DNA from 4 places in the Citrobacter farmeri genome. Region 1 is predicted to be linked to each of the others. Evidence: predicted binding sites of a transcription regulator. Region 1 holds the regulator's gene; each other region holds the start of a gene.
The links. The regulator PurR, encoded in region 1, represses purine synthesis genes. The targets are predictions, from matches to a motif close to CANGCAAACGTTTGCNTG.

Region 1 (5,174 bases):
CCAGATTGGCAAACCGTACCGCTGGGGAGGCACGTCGCCGCGCACCGGTTTCGATTGCAGCGGTCTGGTCTATTACGCCTATAAAGATCTCGTGAAATTCCGTATTCCGCGCACGGCAAATGAGATGTATCACCTGCGTGATGCCGCGCCGATTGACCGTGAGGAATTGAAAAATGGCGATCTGGTGTTCTTCCGCACTCAGGGACGCGGCACCGCCGACCACGTTGGCGTTTATGTCGGCAACGGCAAATTTATCCAGTCGCCGCGCAGCGGTCAGGAAATCCAGATCACGTCGCTCAGCGAAGATTACTGGCAACGCCACTACGTTGGCGCTCGCCGGGTCATGACCCCCAAAACCATTCGTTAAAACTTTACCCTGTTGTTAACGCAACAGGGTAAGTTCATCTTTTGTCTCACCTTTCAATTTGCTACCCTATCCTTACGCACAATAAGGTTATTGCGCGAAATACTATTAATAATAAGGAGAGAAGCAATGTCGTTCGAATTACCTGCACTACCGTATGCCAAAGATGCGCTTGCGCCGCATATTTCCGCCGAGACGCTGGAATATCATTATGGCAAACACCATCAGACCTATGTCACTAACCTGAACAACCTGATCAAAGGCACCGCCTTCGAAGGGAAATCACTGGAAGAGATCGTACGCAGCTCAGAAGGTGGCGTGTTCAATAACGCCGCTCAGGTCTGGAACCACACGTTCTACTGGAACTGCCTCGCACCGAATGCGGGCGGCGAACCAACCGGCAAACTGGCTGACGCGATTGCCGCCTCTTTTGGCAGCTTTTCAGAGTTTAAAGCGCAGTTTACTGATGCGGCTATCAAAAACTTCGGTTCTGGCTGGACCTGGCTGGTAAAAGGAAAAGATGGCAAGCTGGCCATCGTTTCAACCTCCAACGCCGGTACGCCGTTGACCACCGACGCTACCCCGCTGATGACCGTCGACGTGTGGGAACATGCGTATTACATTGACTACCGCAATGCGCGTCCTGGCTATCTGGAGCATTTCTGGGCGCTGGTGAACTGGGAGTTTGTCGCGAAGAACTTCGCCGCATAAAGAAGATAACGCAGAAGAGACTCTCTTCTGCGTTTTTGCCCTGCCGTTAACCTGCGACACACACCTGTTCAGGCTGCTTTCTCGCCGAGACAAACACCAGCAACAGCGCCATACCTGCCACTATCGCCCCCATGACCGGAACAAAACTGTAGCCTAACCCGCCTGAAATGACGGCCCCACCGGCGGCGGCGCCCAGCGCATTCCCAAGGTTAAACGCACCAATGTTCACAGAAGATGAGAGGCCAGGCGCTTCATGAGCCACACGCATGACGCGCATTTGCAGCGGAGGCACTACCGCAAAAGTCGCCGCCCCCCATACCACCATACCGATCGCCGCCCCCAGTTCATTTTGTGCCAACAAGGGGATGGCCAACATAATCATCATCAGCAGCAGCAAAAAGCCCTTCAGCGTACCGTTAACCGAGCGATCGGCCAGTTTGCCACCGAGGTAGTTACCAATGGAAAAGCCCACGCCGATCAGAACCAGCATCCCGGTAACAAAGGCCGGAGTGGCATGGGTGATGCTTTGCAGGACGGGTGAAATATAGGTATACAGCGTAAACATTGCGCCCGCCCCCAACACGGTGGTCAGCAGCGCAGAAAGCACCTGAGGACGCATTAACACCGCGAGCTCTTTTTTCACTTCCGGTCGCGCCCCGGCACCGCCTTTCGGCAACGAGAAAAAGAGACTCAGCATTGAAATCACGCCCAGACCCGCGGTTGCCATGAACGACATTCGCCAGCCGATGGTTTCACCCAGCCAGGTCGCCGCCGGAACGCCGCCGATGTTGGCGATGGTCAGCCCCATAAACATCGTGGCAACGGCGCTGGCCTGTTTGTGCTTCGGCACCACGCTGGCTGCCACAACGGAACCCAGGCCGAAGAACGCGCCGTGGTTAAGGCTGGTTAAAATGCGTGACAGCATCAGTGTGGTGTAATCCGGAGAAATCGCCGAGAGCACGTTACCAAGCGTAAAGATAGCCATCAGAAAAATCAGCGCATTACGTCGCCCGCGATGTGACAGCAGCAGCGTCATCAGCGGTGCGCCGACCATCACGCCGACCGCATAGGCGCTAATCAGCATACCAGCCGCAGGAATAGACACATCGACACCACGCGCGATGACGGGTAATAGCCCCATCGGCGAGAATTCGGTCGTGCCGATGCCGAATGCGCCGATAGCCAGCGCCAGTAACGGATAATTAATTTTCATGCAGTGATGACTCCGGCTCTTCGCGACGGATCGCGATGCTTAACTAAGAGTCAAAAGCATGACATCAATCACAAAAAAAGAGAAGTTAACAAAAATACAAAAGACTTTTGCAGATTCAATAACAATATGGCAGGAGGTTCGAGGGAGCAGACACTCCCCCGAGGGGAAATCAATGCATTGCCGCTGTCAGACCGCCAGCAACGATTAAAGCCAGAACAATAAACGTGGTCACTAATGAAAATTTCAGATCGGTGCTCATCAACTTTTCTCCTTTTTATTCCCACACAAAAAGTGATATAGCGCATTTTTGCACACTTGAGTGCAAAAATCTCCCACGATTTAGAGTGATATGTGCTTTTAATACTTCCCCTTTTCGTTAAGATCAGCCAAAATTCGACGCTTACTTGATTAGCGTACCGGCCATTGACCCCTTCCTGACGCTCTGTGGCGTTTTCCCGTCATGCCGCACCCACGATGTTGCGCACAGGATGAGTAAAGGCAAACGTTTACTTGCGTATTTTAATGTTCAGGTTGGGTCTGGAGTGAGATTTAATGGCAACAATTAAAGATGTAGCGAAACGCGCAAACGTTTCCACTACAACCGTATCACACGTAATTAACAAAACGCGTTTCGTCGCTGAAGAAACACGCAATGCAGTGTGGGCGGCAATCAAAGAATTGCACTATTCCCCCAGCGCTGTTGCCCGTAGCCTGAAGGTAAACCATACCAAGTCTATCGGTTTGCTGGCGACCAGCAGCGAAGCCCCCTACTTTGCCGAAATTATTGAAGCGGTTGAGAAGAACTGCTTCCAGAAGGGCTATACCCTGATCCTTGGTAACGTCTGGAACAATCTGGAAAAACAGCGTGCCTATCTGTCCATGATGGCGCAAAAACGCGTTGATGGTCTGCTGGTGATGTGTTCCGAATATCCCGATCCCCTGCTTTCGATGCTGGAAGAGTATCGTCATATCCCGATGGTGGTTATGGACTGGGGCGAAGCCAAAGCCGACTTCACCGATACCGTAATTGATAACGCCTTTGAAGGCGGTTATATGGCTGGCCGCTACCTGGTCGAACGCGGACACCGTGAAATTGGTGTGATTCCGGGGCTGATGGAACGCAATACGGGCGCTGGCCGTCTGGCCGGTTTTATGAAAGCGATGGATGAAGCGCTGATTAAAGTGCCAGAGAACTGGATTGTACAGGGCGACTTCGAGCCTGAATCCGGCTACCGCGCCATGCAGCAAATTTTGTCGCAAGCGCATCGCCCAACGGCGGTCTTCTGTGGCGGCGATATTATGGCAATGGGTGCCCTTTGTGCCGCCGATGAGATGGGCCTTCGCGTACCGCAGGACGTATCGCTGATCGGCTATGACAATGTGCGCAACGCCCGCTTCTTTACGCCAGCATTGACCACCATCCACCAGCCTAAAGATTCCCTGGGTGAGACAGCCTTTAACATGCTGCTGGACCGTATCGTCAATAAGCGCGAAGAGTCGCAGTCCATTGAGGTCCACCCGCGCCTGGTGGAGCGTCGCTCCGTTGCGGATGGTCCTTTCCGCGACTACCGTCGCTAAACGTCTTCTGCGGGAGTCTCGTCAGGCTCCCGCAACCACTCTTTGTTCAGCGTTTCGCTGTCTCCCAGATAGTCAAGCAGCCAGATTAGCGCGGGTGACATATCATTCTGCTGCCAGGTCAGGCAACACCCCGCATCCGGGAAAGGGTTCTCCAGGTTCAATGCCACCCACTGTCTCTTATTGAGATACGGCTTGGCAAAATGCGTCGGCACCATACCGACACAAAGCCCGGCGCTGATACAGGTCGCGGAGGAATCCCAGTCCGGAACCACCACCCGCTTCTGGTTGTCCAGCAACCAGGTCACGCGTTTCGGCAGCGTGCGGGAGGTATCTTCCAGTACCAGTGACGGCCAGTTGCGCAACGTGTCATCACTGAGAGGCCCGCTCATGGCGGCCAGCGGATGTGTGCTGGCAACGACACAACACCAGCTCAGCTTGCCCATATCGCGGAAGGTGTATCGTCCTCCGACCGGGATCGCCTGGGTTGCGCCGATAGCGAGTTCAACCCTGCCATCTGACAGCGCGTCCCAGACGCCGTTGAACACCTCCTGAAAGACCAGCAACTCCACGTCATCAAAGTGGCGGTAAAAATCGACAATCAGCTGTCGCGTACGCTCCGGGCGCACGATATTGTCCACTGCGATGGGAAGTTGTCCGCGCCAGCCGTTGGCGATCTGCTGACACTGCTGGCGCGTGATCTGCATTTTTTTGATGACAGAGCGACCTTCTTTCAAAAACCAGGCTCCCGCCGGGGTCAGCACGACATCGCGGTGACGACGTTCAAAGAGCGGAACCGCCAGCCACTCTTCCAGTTGGCGGACCGTATAGCTGACCGCCGAGGGCACCCGGTGCAACTCCTGAGCGGCGGAACTGAAACTACCGTTGCGCGCTACGGCATCAACCACTTCCAGCGCATATTCTGACCACATAATCTGCCTACAAAATTTTTGAATGCAATAAACAAATATTACCGTTTCACAAGCCGAAATTCACTCCCTACACTCTGCGCCAGTGTCATTCATTAAAATTAGAGAACAACTATGCAACCAGGAAAAGGGTTTTTAGTCTGGCTGGCAGGACTCAGCGTGTTGGGTTTTCTGGCAACCGACATGTATTTGCCCGCTTTTGCCGCCATTCAATCTGACCTGCAAACACCGGCATCTGCCGTCAGCGCCAGCCTGAGTCTTTTTTTAGCGGGCTTTGCCGTCGCGCAACTGCTGTGGGGACCGCTCTCGGACCGCTATGGCCGTAAACCGATCCTGCTACTGGGTCTGTCCATCTTCGCCCTCGGTAGCCTGGGTATGCTGT
Region 2 (5,174 bases), 1.3 Mb from region 1:
GCCAGATGGGCCGCGTCGCGAACTTCAACACGCCCTTCCCCGTGCGAGACAGCGATAGGCATCATTGACCCGACCATTCCCTGCAACAGCACAGAGGGGCTTTGGGTCACTTCGACCAGACTGAAGCGAGCTTCAAAGCGATCTGAATGGTTACGCACAAAGCGCGGCCACAGGTCGCTGCCGGGGATCAGTTCGCGCAGGTTCGACATCATCTGACAGCCGTTGCACACCCCCAGCGCCAGCGTTTGCGGACGGTGGAAGAAGGTTTCGAACTCATCGCGCACGCGATTATTGAACAGGATTGATTTCGCCCAGCCCTCACCCGCGCCCAGCACGTCACCGTAAGAGAAACCGCCGCAGGCCACCAGCGCCTGGAAGTTACCCAGACCGGTACGGCCACCGAGCAGATCGCTCATGTGTACGTCAATCGCGTCAAAACCGGCACGCTGGAACGCCGCGGCCATTTCTACGTGGGAGTTCACTCCCTGCTCACGCAGTACCGCTACTTTCGGACGCGCACCGGTCGCAATGTAAGGCGCGGCGATATCTTCATTAATATCAAACGTCAGCTCCACGCTGAGGCCCGGATCGGCATCGTTGGTTTTGGCGTCGTGCTCCTGATCGGCACACTCCGGGTTGTCGCGCAGACGTTGCATCTGCCAGGTGGTTTCTGCCCACCAGATTCGCAGTGTGGTGCGGCTTTCGCTGAAGACGACCTGACCGTTGGCTTCGATAACAAAACGATCGCCCGCGACGGCCTGGCCCAGATAATGTACGCAATCGCCCAGACCATGTTGCACCAGCAGCGCTTCCACCGCGTCGCGATCCGCTGCGCGAACCTGAATAACCGCGCCCAGTTCTTCGTTAAACAGCGCCGCCAGACGATCGTCGCCCAGTGCAGCGATATCCGCCTGAATGCCGCAATGACCGGTAAAGGCCATTTCTGCAAGCAGAACCAGCAGGCCGCCGTCAGAGCGGTCGTGATAGGCCAGCAGTTTACGTTGCGCCACCAGCGCCTGTATCGCGTCGTAAAAGCCTTTCAACTGCGCGACATCACGCACGTCTGCCGGTGTGTCGCCAAGCTGACGGTACACCTGCGCCAGCGCCGTAGCACCCAGCGCGTTATGGCCGCGACCCAGGTCGATCAGCAGCAGCGCGTTGTCTTCGGTAGAAAGCTGCGGGGTGATGGTATGACGTACATCTTCTACACGAGCAAAAGCGGAAATCACCAACGACAGCGGCGAGGTCATTTCGCGCTGTTCGTTACCTTCCTGCCAGCGGGTTTTCATCGACATGGAGTCTTTGCCTACCGGAATGGTCAGCCCCAGCGCCGGACAGAGTTCTTCACCGACCGCTTTCACCGCTTCATACAGACCTGCATCTTCACCCGGGTGACCGGCTGCGGCCATCCAGTTAGCGGAAAGCTTAATACGTTTGATATCGCCAATCTGCGTTGCCGCGATATTGGTCAGCGCTTCTCCGACCGCCAGACGGGCAGAAGCAGAGAAGTCGAGCAGCGCCACCGGCGCACGCTCCCCGATCGACATTGCTTCACCGTAGTAGCTGTCAAGGCTGGCGGTGGTCACCGCGCAGTTTGCCACCGGCACCTGCCACGGACCGACCATCTGATCGCGGGACACCATCCCGGTCACGGTACGGTCGCCAATGGTCACCAGGAAGGTTTTTTCCGCCACCGTCGGCAGATGCAGAACGCGTTTAACGGCATCCGCAATAGTGATATCAGCGCGGTTCAGCGCATCGCCTTTCGCCTTCAGCGTCTGGACGTCGCGAGTCATCTTCGGCGTTTTGCCGAGCAGTACGTCAAGCGGTAGATCGATAGGCTGGTTGTCGAAGTGACGGTCGTTTAACGACAGATGCCGTTCTTCGGTCGCCTCGCCAATCACCGCATACGGCGCGCGCTCGCGTTTACACAACTCGTCGAATAACGGCAGTTGATCCGCCGCAACGGCCAGCACATAACGTTCCTGGGACTCGTTACACCAGATCTCCAGCGGGCTCATTCCTGGCTCATCGCTGAGGATGTCACGCAGTTCAAATTTACCGCCGCGTCCACCGTCGCTGACCAGTTCAGGCATGGCGTTCGACAAACCGCCCGCGCCGACGTCGTGGATAAACAGGATCGGGTTGGCGTCGCCCAACTGCCAGCAGCGGTCGATCACTTCCTGGCAGCGACGTTCCATCTCCGGGTTATCACGCTGTACGGAGGCAAAATCGAGATCCGCGTCAGACTGACCAGATGCCATGGAAGAAGCCGCGCCGCCGCCCAGGCCGATGTTCATCGCCGGGCCACCAAGGACAATCAGCTTCGCCCCAACGACGATCTCGCCCTTCTGCACGTGATCGGCTCGGATGTTACCGATCCCGCCCGCCAGCATGATCGGTTTATGATAACCGCGCAGCTCTTCGCCGTTGTGGCTGTTCACTTTTTCTTCGTAAGTACGGAAATAGCCGTTCAGCGCCGGACGACCAAATTCGTTGTTAAACGCCGCGCCGCCCAGCGGGCCTTCGGTCATGATATCCAGTGCGGTCACAATGCGTTCCGGCTTGCCGAAGTCTTCTTCCCACGGCTGTTCAAAGCCCGGAATGCGCAGGTTAGAGACGGAGAAACCGACCAGACCCGCTTTTGGCTTCGCGCCGCGCCCGGTTGCCCCTTCATCACGGATTTCGCCACCGGAACCGGTCGCCGCACCCGGCCACGGCGAGATCGCCGTCGGGTGGTTATGGGTTTCCACCTTCATCAGGATATGCGCTGGCTCCTGGTGGAAGTCGTAGCGCCCGGTAGCGTGGTCGGCAAAGTAACGACCCACTTCAGACCCTTCCATCACCGCCGCATTGTCTTTATAAGCGGAAAGCACGTGGTCCGGAGTGGATTCAAACGTATTTTTGATCATTTTGAACAGCGACTTAGGCTGCTGCTTGCCATCAATTACCCAGTCGGCGTTGAAAATCTTGTGGCGGCAGTGCTCAGAGTTCGCCTGCGCAAACATATAGAGCTCGATGTCGTTCGGGTTGCGTCCCAGTCGGGTAAACGCATCCTGCAGGTAATCAATTTCGTCGTCCGCCAGCGCCAGGCCGAGACGCAGGTTAGCGTCAATCAACGCCTGACGGCCTTCTCCCAGCAGATCAACGCTTGCAACCGGCGCTGGCTGATGATGAGCAAACAGTTTTTCCGCGTCGGTTAATGAAGCGAACACCGTCTCCATCATCCGATCGTGGAGTTCAGCGGCAACCTGCTGCCACTGCTCAGCAGTCAGCGTGGCGGCCTCAACGTAATAAGCGACGCCGCGCTCCAGGCGATCAATCTGTTGCAGACCGCAGTTATGGGCGATATCTGTCGCTTTGGAAGACCAGGGGGAGATGGTGCCAGGGCGAGGCGTCACCAGCAGCAGTTTCCCTTCCGGGGTGTGGCTGTTCAGGCTGGGGCCATATTTCAGCAGACGGGCAAGCTGCGCGTGCTCATCCTCGTTCAACGGGGCGTTCAGGTCAGCGAAATGGACGTACTCGGCGTAAATATTGCTTACCTGGAGGTTGGCAGCCTGAAACCGTGCCAGCAGTTTGTTAATACGGAATGCGGACAGTGCAGGCGAACCACGCAGAATTTCCATCATAAGTCTCTCGTCTTCTAAGCTTTCGGTGTGCCCAAGTGGGGAAACGGGCGTCATTATAAAGAATCTGAGCCGCCGACGAAACCGTTTGCGTCGAAATAAAATCACCCCGCCTTGTTGTCATACGATGCTACCGATAGCGCTAATTAGTTGCCAACTGGCGCAAGTTTAAGCAAAATGCCGCTCATTGATGAATACTCCTGGTCTTTCTATCCCTTTTCCCGTCCTGAGGCAACGCACGGTTCAGAGAATTAACTAATTGAAAAAATTAAAGATTAATTATCTGTTCATCGGCATACTGACGCTGCTGCTGGCGGCGGCCCTCTGGCCCTCAATCCCCTGGTTCGGTAAAGCCGATAATCGCATCGCCGCGATCCAGTCCCGGGGAGAGTTGCGCGTGAGCACCATTGAGTCACCGCTCACCTGGGCAAAACTCGACGGTAAGCCGTACGGGCTCGATTATGAGCTGGCCCAGCAGTTCGCCAGCTATCTGGGCGTAAAGCTGAAGATTACCGTACGCCAGAACATCAGCCAGTTGTTTGACGACCTCGATAATGGCGACGCCGACCTGCTGGCGGCCGGGCTGGTCTACAACAGCGAACGGGTAAAAAACTATCAGCCGGGACCAACCTATTATTCGGTATCCCAGCAACTGGTTTACAAAGTGGGCCAGTATCGTCCCCGTACATTAGGTAGCGTGACGGAAAGTCAGCTTACCATCACCCCAGGGCATGTGGTGGCGAACGATCTGCAAACCCTGAAACAGACAAAATACCCTGAACTGAGCTGGCGGATCGACGAGAAGAAAGGCTCAACGGAACTGCTTGATGCGGTGATTGCCGGGCAACTGGCTTACACCATCGCCGACTCTGTCGCCATCAGCCTTTACCAGCGCGTCCATCCCGAACTGGCCGTTGCGCTGGACGTCACCGACGAGCAGCCGGTGACCTGGTTTAGCCCACTGGATGATGACAACACGCTATCTGCCGCCCTGCTCGATTTTTTCAATGGTATGAATGAGGACGGCTCGCTGGCGCGTCTCGAAGAAAAGTATCTGGGGCACGGCGATGATTTTGACTATGTCGATACCCGCACCTTTCTGCGTGCGGTTGACGCCTTGCTCCCCGATCTGAGACCGCTGTTTGAGAAACACGCCCAGGAGATTGACTGGCAGCTGCTTGCCGCGATCGCCTGGCAGGAATCGCACTGGGATCCGCAGGCCACGTCACCGACCGGCGTACGCGGTATGATGATGCTCACCAAAAACACGGCGCAGAGTCTGGGTCTGACCGACCGGACCGATCCTGAGCAGAGCCTCAGCGGTGGGGCACGCTATTTACAGGACATGATGAGTAAAGTGCCGGACACCGTGCCGGAGAACGAGCGCATCTGGTTTGCGCTGGCGGCCTACAACATGGGTTATGCGCATATGCTTGATGCGCGGGCGCTGACGGCCAAAACGAAGGGAAACCCGGACAGTTGGGCGGACGTCAAACAGCGTCTGCCCTTGCTCAGTCAAAAGCAGTATTACAGCAAGCTGACCTACGG
Region 3 (5,174 bases), 1.2 Mb from region 1:
CAGTACGTGTTCAAAGGTGTGATACGGGTAGTAGAGCAGCACATCGCGCTCGCGAATGGCGTCAAATCCGTTGCGGAATTTCTCTTTATCGAACCAGATATGGCGCAGGCGCGGGAGCGGCTTATTCACCAGATTTGCTTTGCCCACATTGGGGAAATTAATAAAATCTTTAAAGTTGTGATAGCGCCCACCGGGAACGATAGAGTCATAGCGTGAAATCGTTAGCTTCTCGCGCAGCACTTCGACCAGGGCATTAGGCATGTCACGCTGATAGACAAAGCGCACCGGCTCGGCGGTCAGACGCTGTTTCAGGCTGGAGGACATCAACTCCATCAGGCTGGATTCCATCTCGTGCACCAGATCGTACTCGGCGTCACGGGTCATCTTCATGGAGTAGGCGTTCAGCGCGTCATAATCAAAAAAGCCTTTAAAGATATCGTCCAGGCAGTAGCGCAGAATGTTGTCCAGCAGGATCATCGGTTTGCGACGACGCGGCGCTTCCGGCGGCAAATTCACAAACCGGGGCACCTTGTCAGACGGAATTTCCAGCAGCGCATAGCGAATCGTGTCGCCGCGAATAATTTCGACTGCCAGATAGGTGTAGTCATCCTTCAGGAACTGCACCAGATCCGTTTCACGGTTAATTAAAATCGGGGTAATGTGCTGGCGCAGATACTGTTTGAAGTAGTGGCGCAACCAGCTTTGTTGATTGACCGACAGCTGACGCTCGTTAATCAGGAAGATCTGATTACGTGCCATCTCCAGCAGCAGTTCGTTATACAGGCCATCGAATTCCTGGTCAGCTTTCAGCACGCGGGACTGGATTTTGCCTAACAGGTGGCGAGAATGCGAATTTGAACCCTGTTCTTCGCTGATGATGATGCGGCGTTTGAGCTCTGCGAAGCGAACTTTGTAGAATTCATCCAGGTTATTGGAATAGATGCCTAAGAAACGCATCCTTTCAATCAGCGGGTTTGATTTATCCGCGGCTTCCTGGAGCACACGTTCGTTGAACGCTAACCAGCTCAGCTCTTTCTCGATGTATAGCTTTTCCTGACCCATTAATACTTATACTCCGTTTTATTCACGGGACACTGCCTGGTTATTATGGCGAGCATTGCGCTCAGATGTCCAACTGTGCCAGAAAAGTATGACAATAAACCGTCCGATCGCAAAGAGGAAGGGGGGCTGGAGGTTTGAAGAGAATAGCAAGCCGGATAAGGGATGACGTCCACTATCCGGCACAGTTTTATTCGTCGGCAGCGTAGCCTTGTGGTGGCAGACGAACACCGTCCAGCCAGGCGGCGTTATCATGCATTTTCAGGCGACCGTCCACAAACCAACTGACCACCAGCGGATAAATGGCGTGTTCCTGTACCTGAACGCGAGCGGTGATTTCATCTTCGTCATCGCCTTCAAAGACCGGAACTTTGGACTGCAAAATGACCGGCCCGCCGTCGAGTTCGTCAGTCACAAAGTGGACCGAAGTGCCATGCTCCTCATCGCCATTTTCCAGTGCCTGGCGGTGGGTGTGCAAACCAGGGTATTTGGGCAGCAGGGAAGGGTGAATATTCAGCAGTCGCCCGTTGTAGTGTGCGACGAACGCCGGGCTCAGAATGCGCATAAAACCGGCCAGTACGACCACGTCAGGCGCATAAGCGTCGATCTCAAGGATCAGTTCACGGTCAAACGCTTCGCGGCTGGAAAACTGGTCAGCCGTCAGCGTATGGGCAGGGATTGCCGCTTTTCTGGCTCGCTCAAGGCCGAACGCATCGGCCTTGTTGCTGAATACTGCCCGAAGGGTGCCGTTGATTTTCTTCTCTTTGCAGGCATCAATAATCGCCTGCAAATTGCTTCCGTTACCGGAAATAAGCACCACAATATTCATTATTCAATAACCACACGCTGCGCGGAGTCAGACGCTTTGATGACGCCGATTTTCCACGCGTCTTCACCTTTCGCCTTCAGCAGGGCAAGGGCGTTGTCCACTTCTGCCGCTGGCAGGGCAATGACCATGCCGACACCGCAGTTAAAGGTACGATACATTTCATGCTGGCTGACGTTACCGGCCTTCTGCAGCCAGTTAAAGACCGCTGGCCACTGCCAGGAAGACTCATCGATCACCGCCTGCGTGTTGTCCGGCAGGACGCGCGGAATGTTTTCCCAGAAGCCGCCGCCGGTCAGGTGTGCGATGGCATGTACATCAGCTTTCTCAATCAGTTCCAGAATCGATTTCACGTAGATACGGGTCGGCGCCAGCAGGTGGTCGGCCAGTGGCTTGCCTTCCAGATCCGTCGTTTCCGGATCGCAATCGCTGACTTCTACAATTTTACGCACCAGTGAGTAACCGTTAGAGTGCGGGCCGCTTGAACCCAGGGCAATCAGCACATCGCCATCGGTCACTTTGGAACCGTCAATGATTTCTGATTTTTCTACCACGCCGACGCAGAAACCCGCGACGTCATAATCTTCACCGTGGTACATCCCTGGCATTTCCGCGGTTTCCCCACCGACCAGCGCACAGCCGGACTGCAGACAACCTTCTGCGATCCCCTGAATCACACTGGCTGCGGTATCCACATCCAGTTTGCCGGTGGCATAGTAGTCGAGGAAAAACAGCGGTTCAGCACCCTGAACCACCAGGTCGTTGACGCACATCGCCACGAGATCGATACCGATGGTATCGTGACGTTTCAGATCCATCGCCAGACGCAGTTTTGTCCCTACGCCATCAGTGCCGGAAACCAGTACTGGTTCACGATATTTTTGCGGCAATGCGCACAGCGCACCGAAGCCACCCAGACCACCCATGACTTCCGGGCGGCGAGTTTTCTTCACTACGCCTTTGATTCGATCCACCAGAGCATTACCCGCGTCAATATCAACACCGGCATCTTTGTAGCTAAGAGAGGTTTTATCGGTCACTGCCTGGTTCCCCACGTTTTCTTACGGTAAAAGTAAAATTCGGCGCAATTCTAACAGGGAAAGCAAACGTTTGCGAGCCTGTGTTACATCCGTTTTTATCTGTCGAGTTTTGCAGCATTTTCTTCGCAATGCTTCGTTTTTATGACCTGAGCCACGAAAATGAAACCGGGTTCAGTTTCCTCCTTGAAAGCATGGATGGGATTGCTCAGTATCTTACTGAAACCGGTTTCTGTTTTGCCATTGCGAATCAACGAGGGAAACTATGTCTGGATTTAATGCGAATTTCATGTGGGGTGGGGCGGTTGCCGCTCACCAACTAGAAGGCGGCTGGCAGGAAGGAGGAAAAGGGGTTAGCGTTGCCGATGTGATGACGGCAGGAGCTCACGGTGTGGCGCGCGAAATCACCGATGGCGTTCTGCCAGGAAAAAATTACCCTAACCACGAAGCGATCGATTTCTATCACCGCTACAAAGAGGACATCAGGCTGTTCGCGGAAATGGGCTTTAAATGTTTTCGCACTTCCATTGCCTGGACGCGTATTTTCCCGCTTGGGGATGAAGCACAGCCAAACGAGGCCGGACTGAAATTTTATGATGATTTGTTTGATGAATGCCTGAAGTATGGCATTGAACCGGTGATTACCCTGTCGCATTTTGAAATGCCCTATCATCTGGTGACGGAGTATGGCGGCTGGCGCAATCGGAAGCTGATCGACTTTTTTGTCCGCTTTGCAAAAGTGGTCTTCACGCGCTATCAGCACAAAGTGAAGTACTGGATGACGTTTAATGAGATCAACAACCAGGCCAATTTCCATGAAGACTTTGCGCCGTTTACTAACTCCGGCCTGAAGTATCAGCCTGGCGAAGATCGTGAACCCGTGATGTACCAGGCCGCGCATTACGAGTTAGTGGCCAGTGCGCTGGCGGTGAAAGCCGCACGCGACATTAATCCGTCGTTACAGATCGGCTGCATGATCGCCATGTGTCCTGTCTACCCACTGACCTGCGCGCCGGACGATATGATGATGGCGATGAATGCCATGCACCGTCGCTACTGGTTTACCGATGTGCATGTCCGGGGAAAATATCCGCAGCATATCCTCAACTATTTTGCGCGCCGCGAGTTTGACCTCGATATTACAGAGGAAGACCGCGTTGCCCTGTCTGAAGGCTGTGTGGATTACATCGGCTTCAGCTACTACATGTCATTTGCCACTAAAGCGACGGACGATAATCCGCAGCTCGATTACGACGAGAGCAAAAGCCTGGTTTCCAACCCCTACGTACAGAAATCGGACTGGGGCTGGCAGATTGATCCGGTGGGGCTGCGCTATTCGCTGAACTGGTTCTGGGATCACTATCAGCTCCCGCTGTTTATCGTTGAGAACGGCTTTGGCGCGATCGATGTCCAACAGCCTGACGGCACTGTTGATGACAGCTATCGGATTGAATATCTGGCGGCGCATATTCGTGAGATGAAAAAAGCGGTAGAAGAGGATGGCGTGGATCTAATGGGTTACACCCCATGGGGATGCATCGACCTGGTCTCGGCGGGAACGGGAGAGATGAAAAAACGCTACGGATTTATCTATGTTGATAAAAATAATGACGGTAGCGGGACGCTGGCCCGGCGGCCCAAAAAATCTTTCGCCTGGTATCAGCAGGTGATAAAAAGCAACGGTGAATCCCTCTGATTTCAGCCACTTGATACACTGCCCCGCACGGAATGCGGGGCATGTTTTATACTCATCACCCAAACGTATACCACTTTGCTTGATCCAGGTCATGCATACGTTATGTTGCGTCAGAGAGGAAAAGCGGTATAATCCGGCGATTTTTTTGTGGTTGCCACTCGTCTGAGGAAAGGAGAAGAGTATGAAGATCGTGGAAGTCAAACACCCACTCGTCAAACACAAGCTAGGTCTGATGCGTGAAAACGATATCAGCACCAAACGCTTTCGTGAACTCGCCTCGGAAGTAGGCAGTCTGCTGACTTACGAAGCGACTGCGGGCCTGGAAACTGAAAAAGTGACCATTGAAGGCTGGAATGGTCCGGTCGAAGTCGATCAAATTAAAGGCAAAAAAATTACCGTCGTGCCTATCCTGCGTGCAGGTTTGGGGATGATGGACGGCGTGCTGGAAAACGTACCGAGCGCACGTATCAGCGTGGTCGGCATGTACCGTAACGAAGAGACCCTGGAGCCGGTTCCGTATTTCCAGAAGTTGGTTTCTCATATTGACGAGCGCATG
Region 4 (5,174 bases), 1.4 Mb from region 1:
CACTCATCTTCATAAGTAGAGTACATGTAGGCGGTATCGGTGGCGAATTCTGCCGCACAGGTGTCCACACGTTTGTAGACCGGGTGCAGGTTGTACTGGTCACGCAGTTTGCGCACTTCCGCTTCACGCACGCCGGCCAGTTTAGCCAGACGCGCATCGGCAAAGCCTTTGCGTTTCAACTGGCGCAGGAAGTCAGGGGTCAGGCCGTTGATGCCCAGCTCCGCCACTTTTTCTTCCAGACGTACCAGCTCTTCAATTTGTACCAGGAACCAGCGATCGATGTTGGTCAGGTTGAATACACCGTCAACAGACAGGCCCGCACGGAACGCATCGGCGATATACCAGATACGCTCAGCGCCCGCGTCTTTCAACTCACGGCGGATTTTGGTCAGCGCTTCCGGGTCATCCAGGCTCACTTTCGGGTCAAAGCCGGTGGCGCCCACTTCCAGACCGCGCAGCGCTTTTTGCAGAGATTCCTGCTGGGTGCGGCCAATTGCCATTACCTCACCGACAGATTTCATCTGGGTGGTCAGACGGTCGTTAGCACCAACGAATTTTTCGAAGTTGAAGCGAGGGATTTTCGTGACCACATAGTCGATGGACGGTTCGAACGATGCCGGGGTACGACCGCCAGTGATGTCGTTCATCAGTTCATCGAGGGTGTAACCTACCGCCAGTTTCGCCGCGACTTTCGCAATCGGGAAGCCGGTGGCTTTCGACGCCAGCGCTGAGGAGCGGGATACGCGCGGGTTCATTTCGATCACAATCAGGCGACCGTTTTTCGGGTTCACCGCGAACTGAACGTTCGAACCGCCGGTTTCAACACCGATTTCACGCAGTACCGCCATCGAAGCGTTACGCATGATTTGATATTCTTTGTCGGTCAGCGTCTGGGCAGGTGCAACGGTGATGGAGTCACCGGTGTGGATACCCATCGCATCGAAGTTCTCGATGGAGCAGACGATGATGCAGTTGTCGTTTTTATCACGCACGACTTCCATCTCGTACTCTTTCCAGCCAATAAGCGATTCATCAATCAGCAATTCATTGGTTGGGGAAAGATCCAGACCGCGGGTACAAATCTCTTCAAACTCTTCACGGTTGTAGGCGATACCGCCGCCGGTGCCGCCCATGGTAAAGGACGGACGGATGATACACGGATAACCGACGTCAGCCGCAACCGCCAGCGCTTCTTCCAGAGTATGAGCAATCCCCGAGCGAGCGGTGTCGAGACCGATTTTTTTCATTGCGATGTCGAAGCGACGACGGTCTTCTGCTTTATCAATCGCGTCGGCCGTCGCACCAATCATGGTCACGCCAAACTCGGCCAGCACCCCCTGGCGCTCCAGTTCCAGCGCGCAGTTCAGCGCCGTCTGACCGCCCATGGTCGGCAGCACCGCGTCCGGACGCTCTTTCTCAATAATCTTGCGGACCACTTCCCAGTGAATCGGCTCAATGTAGGTCGCATCGGCCATTTCCGGATCGGTCATGATGGTAGCCGGGTTGGAGTTCACGAGGATGACGCGGTAACCCTCTTCACGCAGCGCTTTACACGCCTGCGCACCGGAGTAGTCAAACTCACACGCCTGACCGATAACAATCGGACCCGCGCCCAGAATCAGGATACTTTTTATGTCTGTACGTTTTGGCATGGTTCTCTTAACTCCTGATTATTTCGCGGACTGACGGTAGAACTCAATTAACTCGATAAAGTGGTCGAACAACGGCGCGGCATCGTGGGGACCCGGGCTCGCTTCCGGGTGACCCTGGAAGCTGAATGCCGGTTTGTCGGTGCGATGAATCCCCTGCAGGGTGCCATCGAACAGCGACTTGTGGGTGACGCGCAGATTTGCCGGCATGGATGCTTCATCCACCGCAAAGCCGTGGTTCTGGGCCGTGATCATCACGGTATTGTTGTCGATATCTTTGACAGGATGGTTACCGCCGTGGTGGCCGAATTTCATCTTCACGGTTTTCGCCCCGCTCGCCAGTGCCAATAGCTGATGGCCTAAGCAGATACCAAATACCGGAATATCGGTTTTGAGGAATTTCTGAATCGCGTCGATAGCGTAATCACACGGCGCCGGGTCACCAGGACCGTTCGACAGGAAGATCCCGTCCGGATTCATCTTCAGCACCTCTTCTGCTGGCGTTTTTGCCGGAACAACCGTCAGACGGCAGCCGCGGTCCACCAGCATGCGCAGGATGTTGCGCTTGGCACCAAAGTCGTAGGCGACAACGTGGAACGGCAGTTCGCCTTCTTTCTTCGCTTCCGGCAGGTCATCGGCCAGCGTCCAGCTCCCCTGCGTCCAGCTGTAAGATTCCGTGGTGGTCACTTCTTTCGCCAGATCCATTCCATTCAGGCCCGGGAACGCTTTCGCTTTTTCCAGCGCAAGCTGAGCATCCAGGTTATCGCCCGCGATGATGCAACCGTTCTGTGCCCCTTTCTCACGCAGCAGACGCGTCAGCTTACGGGTATCGATATCGGCAATCGCCACGATGTTATGGCGTTTCAGGTAAGAAGAGAGGTCTTCGGTATTGCGAAAGTTGCTGGCAATCAGCGGCAGGTCACGAATGACGAGGCCTTGCGCATGGACCTGGGAGGATTCTTCATCGGCGGCATTGGTGCCGACATTACCGATATGGGGATAAGTAAGAGTAACGATTTGGCGGGAATAGGAAGGATCAGTGAGGATTTCTTGATAACCGGTCATTGAAGTATTGAAAACGACTTCCCCAACCGCCGAACCTGTTGCCCCTATGGCCCGACCGTGAAACTGGGTTCCGTCTTCCAGAACCAATAGCGCTGACTTAATCAAAACACCCTCCAGAGAATATTCACTCACTTTATTTGCATATTAATGCATTAACATAGCATGAATCAATGCAAATTTGCTTACCCGCGGATTTCTGGCAAACGGCGGCATTCTGGAGATAAGACGGGTAAAAGTCAACTTAAAGGCGGTATTTTTTATATTCTTTTGCGACTCAGGATGAATTGATCGGATTTAACAGGCAAAAAGATCACCTAACCCTGGCAGGAAAACGCTTGCGTGCGCAATTATGCGTAAAAAACAATCTTACCCTTCAAAAAAGTGGACCAAATGGTCAAAATTTACATTCAGGCAACGTAAAATGAAGAGAAAAGGTTAATTTATTCGCGGTTCATTTAAAAAGTGCTTTAAATGAGAAAAATAAAAGGGCAATAAAAATATTGCCCTATGTAATCAATGCATTGAGATTACAATAACCACATCACGAAAGGTAATAATTGACTATAAAATGTTGAGATCAAGCACATCTCGCATATCAAAAAGTCCATTTGACTTCGAACTCACCCAAAGAGCCGATCTGACTGCGCCATTGGCAAAAGTCATGCGACTGGACGCTTTGTGGGTGATTTCGATGCGCTCACCGATATCCGCAAACATGGCGGTATGTTCACCCACAATGTCTCCCGCGCGCACGGTGGCAAAACCAATCGTTCCCGGTACACGTTCGCCGGTATAGCCTTCACGGCTGTATACGGCGCACGCTTTCAGATCTTTATCCAGCGCGTGGGCAATCGCCTCCCCCATCGCCAGCGCGGTGCCTGACGGCGCATCGACTTTATGGCGATGGTGCGCTTCAATGATTTCGATGTCGGTGTAGTCACCCATCACTTTCGCCGCCTTTTCCAGCAGCTTGAGCATCACGTTAACACCAACGCTGAAGTTCGCCGCGAAGACAATGCCTATCTCCTGGGCAGCATCGCGAATCGCCTGTTTTCCCGCATCGTCAAAACCGGTGGTGCCAATGACCATCCCTTTGCCATGCTGACGACAAAACGCCAGATGATTCAGCGTGCCTTCCGGACGGGTAAAATCGATGAACACATCGAAATCCCCTTTTACTGCCTCAAGGCTACTTTGCACGGTAACGCCGGTCTTCCCGACGCCCGCTAATTCTCCGGCATCGCTGCCCAGCAATGACGATCCCTCGCGCTCAAGCGCCGCACCAAGCGCAACGCCTTCCATCTGTAGCGCTGCCTGAATTAACTGGCGGCCCATACGGCCACCCGCGCCCGCTATCGCGACACGGACCTGTGCATCATGCATAGTTATTCTCTTACGTTAAAATGATGTAAATCGTTTTCAGATTAACCAGCACGTCGTCATGCCGCTAGCCAAAAACGTCGATAATTAGAATTTAATGATAAACAGAGAGAGATATCAGTAAAAGGCATGACGATCAGCGAAAACCGCATGATTCCCTGATCACCAGCGCCGGCGGCAGAATAATTCGTTTCGCCGGCTCATCGTTTCCCTGAATACGACTGTAAAGTAACTCCCCCGCCTTACGACCAATCTCTTTCGCCGCCACCGATACGGTAGTGAGCGCAGGCTGAACCAATGCCGCTTCGGTAATATCATCGAACCCGACTAAAGCAAAGTCACGCCCGGGTTCACGCCCCATTTTTCGTAGCGCCTGCATCACCCCCAGCGCCACAATATCCTGATAACACACGGCTGCGGTAATGTGCGGATGATGCACAAGCAGAGATTCCGCCGCGTTCGCGCCATCAATCTGGCTGGCCTGAGCGGCAACGATCCACTGTGGATTCGGTGAGATGCCATGTTCCAGTAGCGTGCTGGTAAATCCGCCAATGCGCTGCGCCCGGCTTCCTGAATTCGGACTGCCGCCAATAAAGGCGATATTTTTATGCCCCATTCTGACTAAATGGGTCGTTGCCATTTGTGTCCCGAGAAAGTTATCGGTTCCAACAAAATCAAAATCCGGATCGCTGAGTGGGCGAACGACCATGATAGCGGGAATATTGCGCCGTTTTAGCGCTTCGAAGAACGAGGTCGGTGTTTCTCGCGCCGCGCAGAGCACCATGCCACAGGCATTGTTGCGCATCAGTGAATCAACAAACTTTTGCTGGCGCTCACCTGACTCTTCGCTGTTCGCCAGAAACAGCAGCAGGTCGTGCCGCTCCATCTCATGGCTGAGCCCCGCCGTCATCTCACCATAAAATGGGTTGGTAATATCATGCAACAAGAGCCCAACCTGATTGCTGCTGCGATTACGCAAATTCGCTGCGGTCTGGTTATAGACATAGCCAGACTCATCCAGCGCTTTTAGCACGCGCTCGCGCGTTGCCTGTGAAATACGCCCCCGATTACGCAGCACCA

Region 2: purL (phosphoribosylformylglycinamidine synthase) is a predicted target of PurR. The motif match lies at 3,704-3,721, and genes of this name have one in related genera.
Region 3: purM (phosphoribosylformylglycinamidine cyclo-ligase) is a predicted target of PurR. The motif match lies at 2,985-3,002, and genes of this name have one in related genera.
Region 4: carA (glutamine-hydrolyzing carbamoyl-phosphate synthase small subunit) is a predicted target of PurR. The motif match lies at 3,039-3,056, and genes of this name have one in related genera.

Annotation. Positions count from the first base shown of each region.
Region 1 covers NZ_CP077291.1:2,493,964-2,499,137, forward strand. Annotated here, with positions in the region: gene I6L53_RS11690 (C40 family peptidase) at 1-367, shown strand, start outside; gene sodB (superoxide dismutase [Fe]) at 494-1,075, shown strand; gene I6L53_RS11700 (MFS transporter) at 1,122-2,288, opposite strand; gene cydH (cytochrome bd-I oxidase subunit CydH) at 2,458-2,547, opposite strand; gene purR (HTH-type transcriptional repressor PurR) at 2,841-3,866, shown strand; gene punR (DNA-binding transcriptional activator PunR) at 3,863-4,795, opposite strand; gene punC (purine nucleoside transporter PunC) at 4,907-5,174, shown strand, end outside.
Region 2 covers NZ_CP077291.1:1,216,740-1,221,913, reverse strand. Annotated here, with positions in the region: gene purL (phosphoribosylformylglycinamidine synthase) at 1-3,629, opposite strand, end outside; gene mltF (membrane-bound lytic murein transglycosylase MltF) at 3,886-5,174, shown strand, end outside.
Region 3 covers NZ_CP077291.1:1,288,047-1,293,220, forward strand. Annotated here, with positions in the region: gene ppk1 (polyphosphate kinase 1) at 1-1,062, opposite strand, end outside; gene purN (phosphoribosylglycinamide formyltransferase) at 1,250-1,888, opposite strand; gene purM (phosphoribosylformylglycinamidine cyclo-ligase) at 1,888-2,925, opposite strand; gene I6L53_RS05970 (6-phospho-beta-glucosidase) at 3,188-4,618, shown strand; gene upp (uracil phosphoribosyltransferase) at 4,800-5,174, shown strand, end outside.
Region 4 covers NZ_CP077291.1:3,900,032-3,905,205, forward strand. Annotated here, with positions in the region: gene carB (carbamoyl-phosphate synthase large subunit) at 1-1,652, opposite strand, end outside; gene carA (glutamine-hydrolyzing carbamoyl-phosphate synthase small subunit) at 1,671-2,819, opposite strand; gene dapB (4-hydroxy-tetrahydrodipicolinate reductase) at 3,276-4,097, opposite strand; gene I6L53_RS18270 (LacI family DNA-binding transcriptional regulator) at 4,231-5,174, opposite strand, start outside.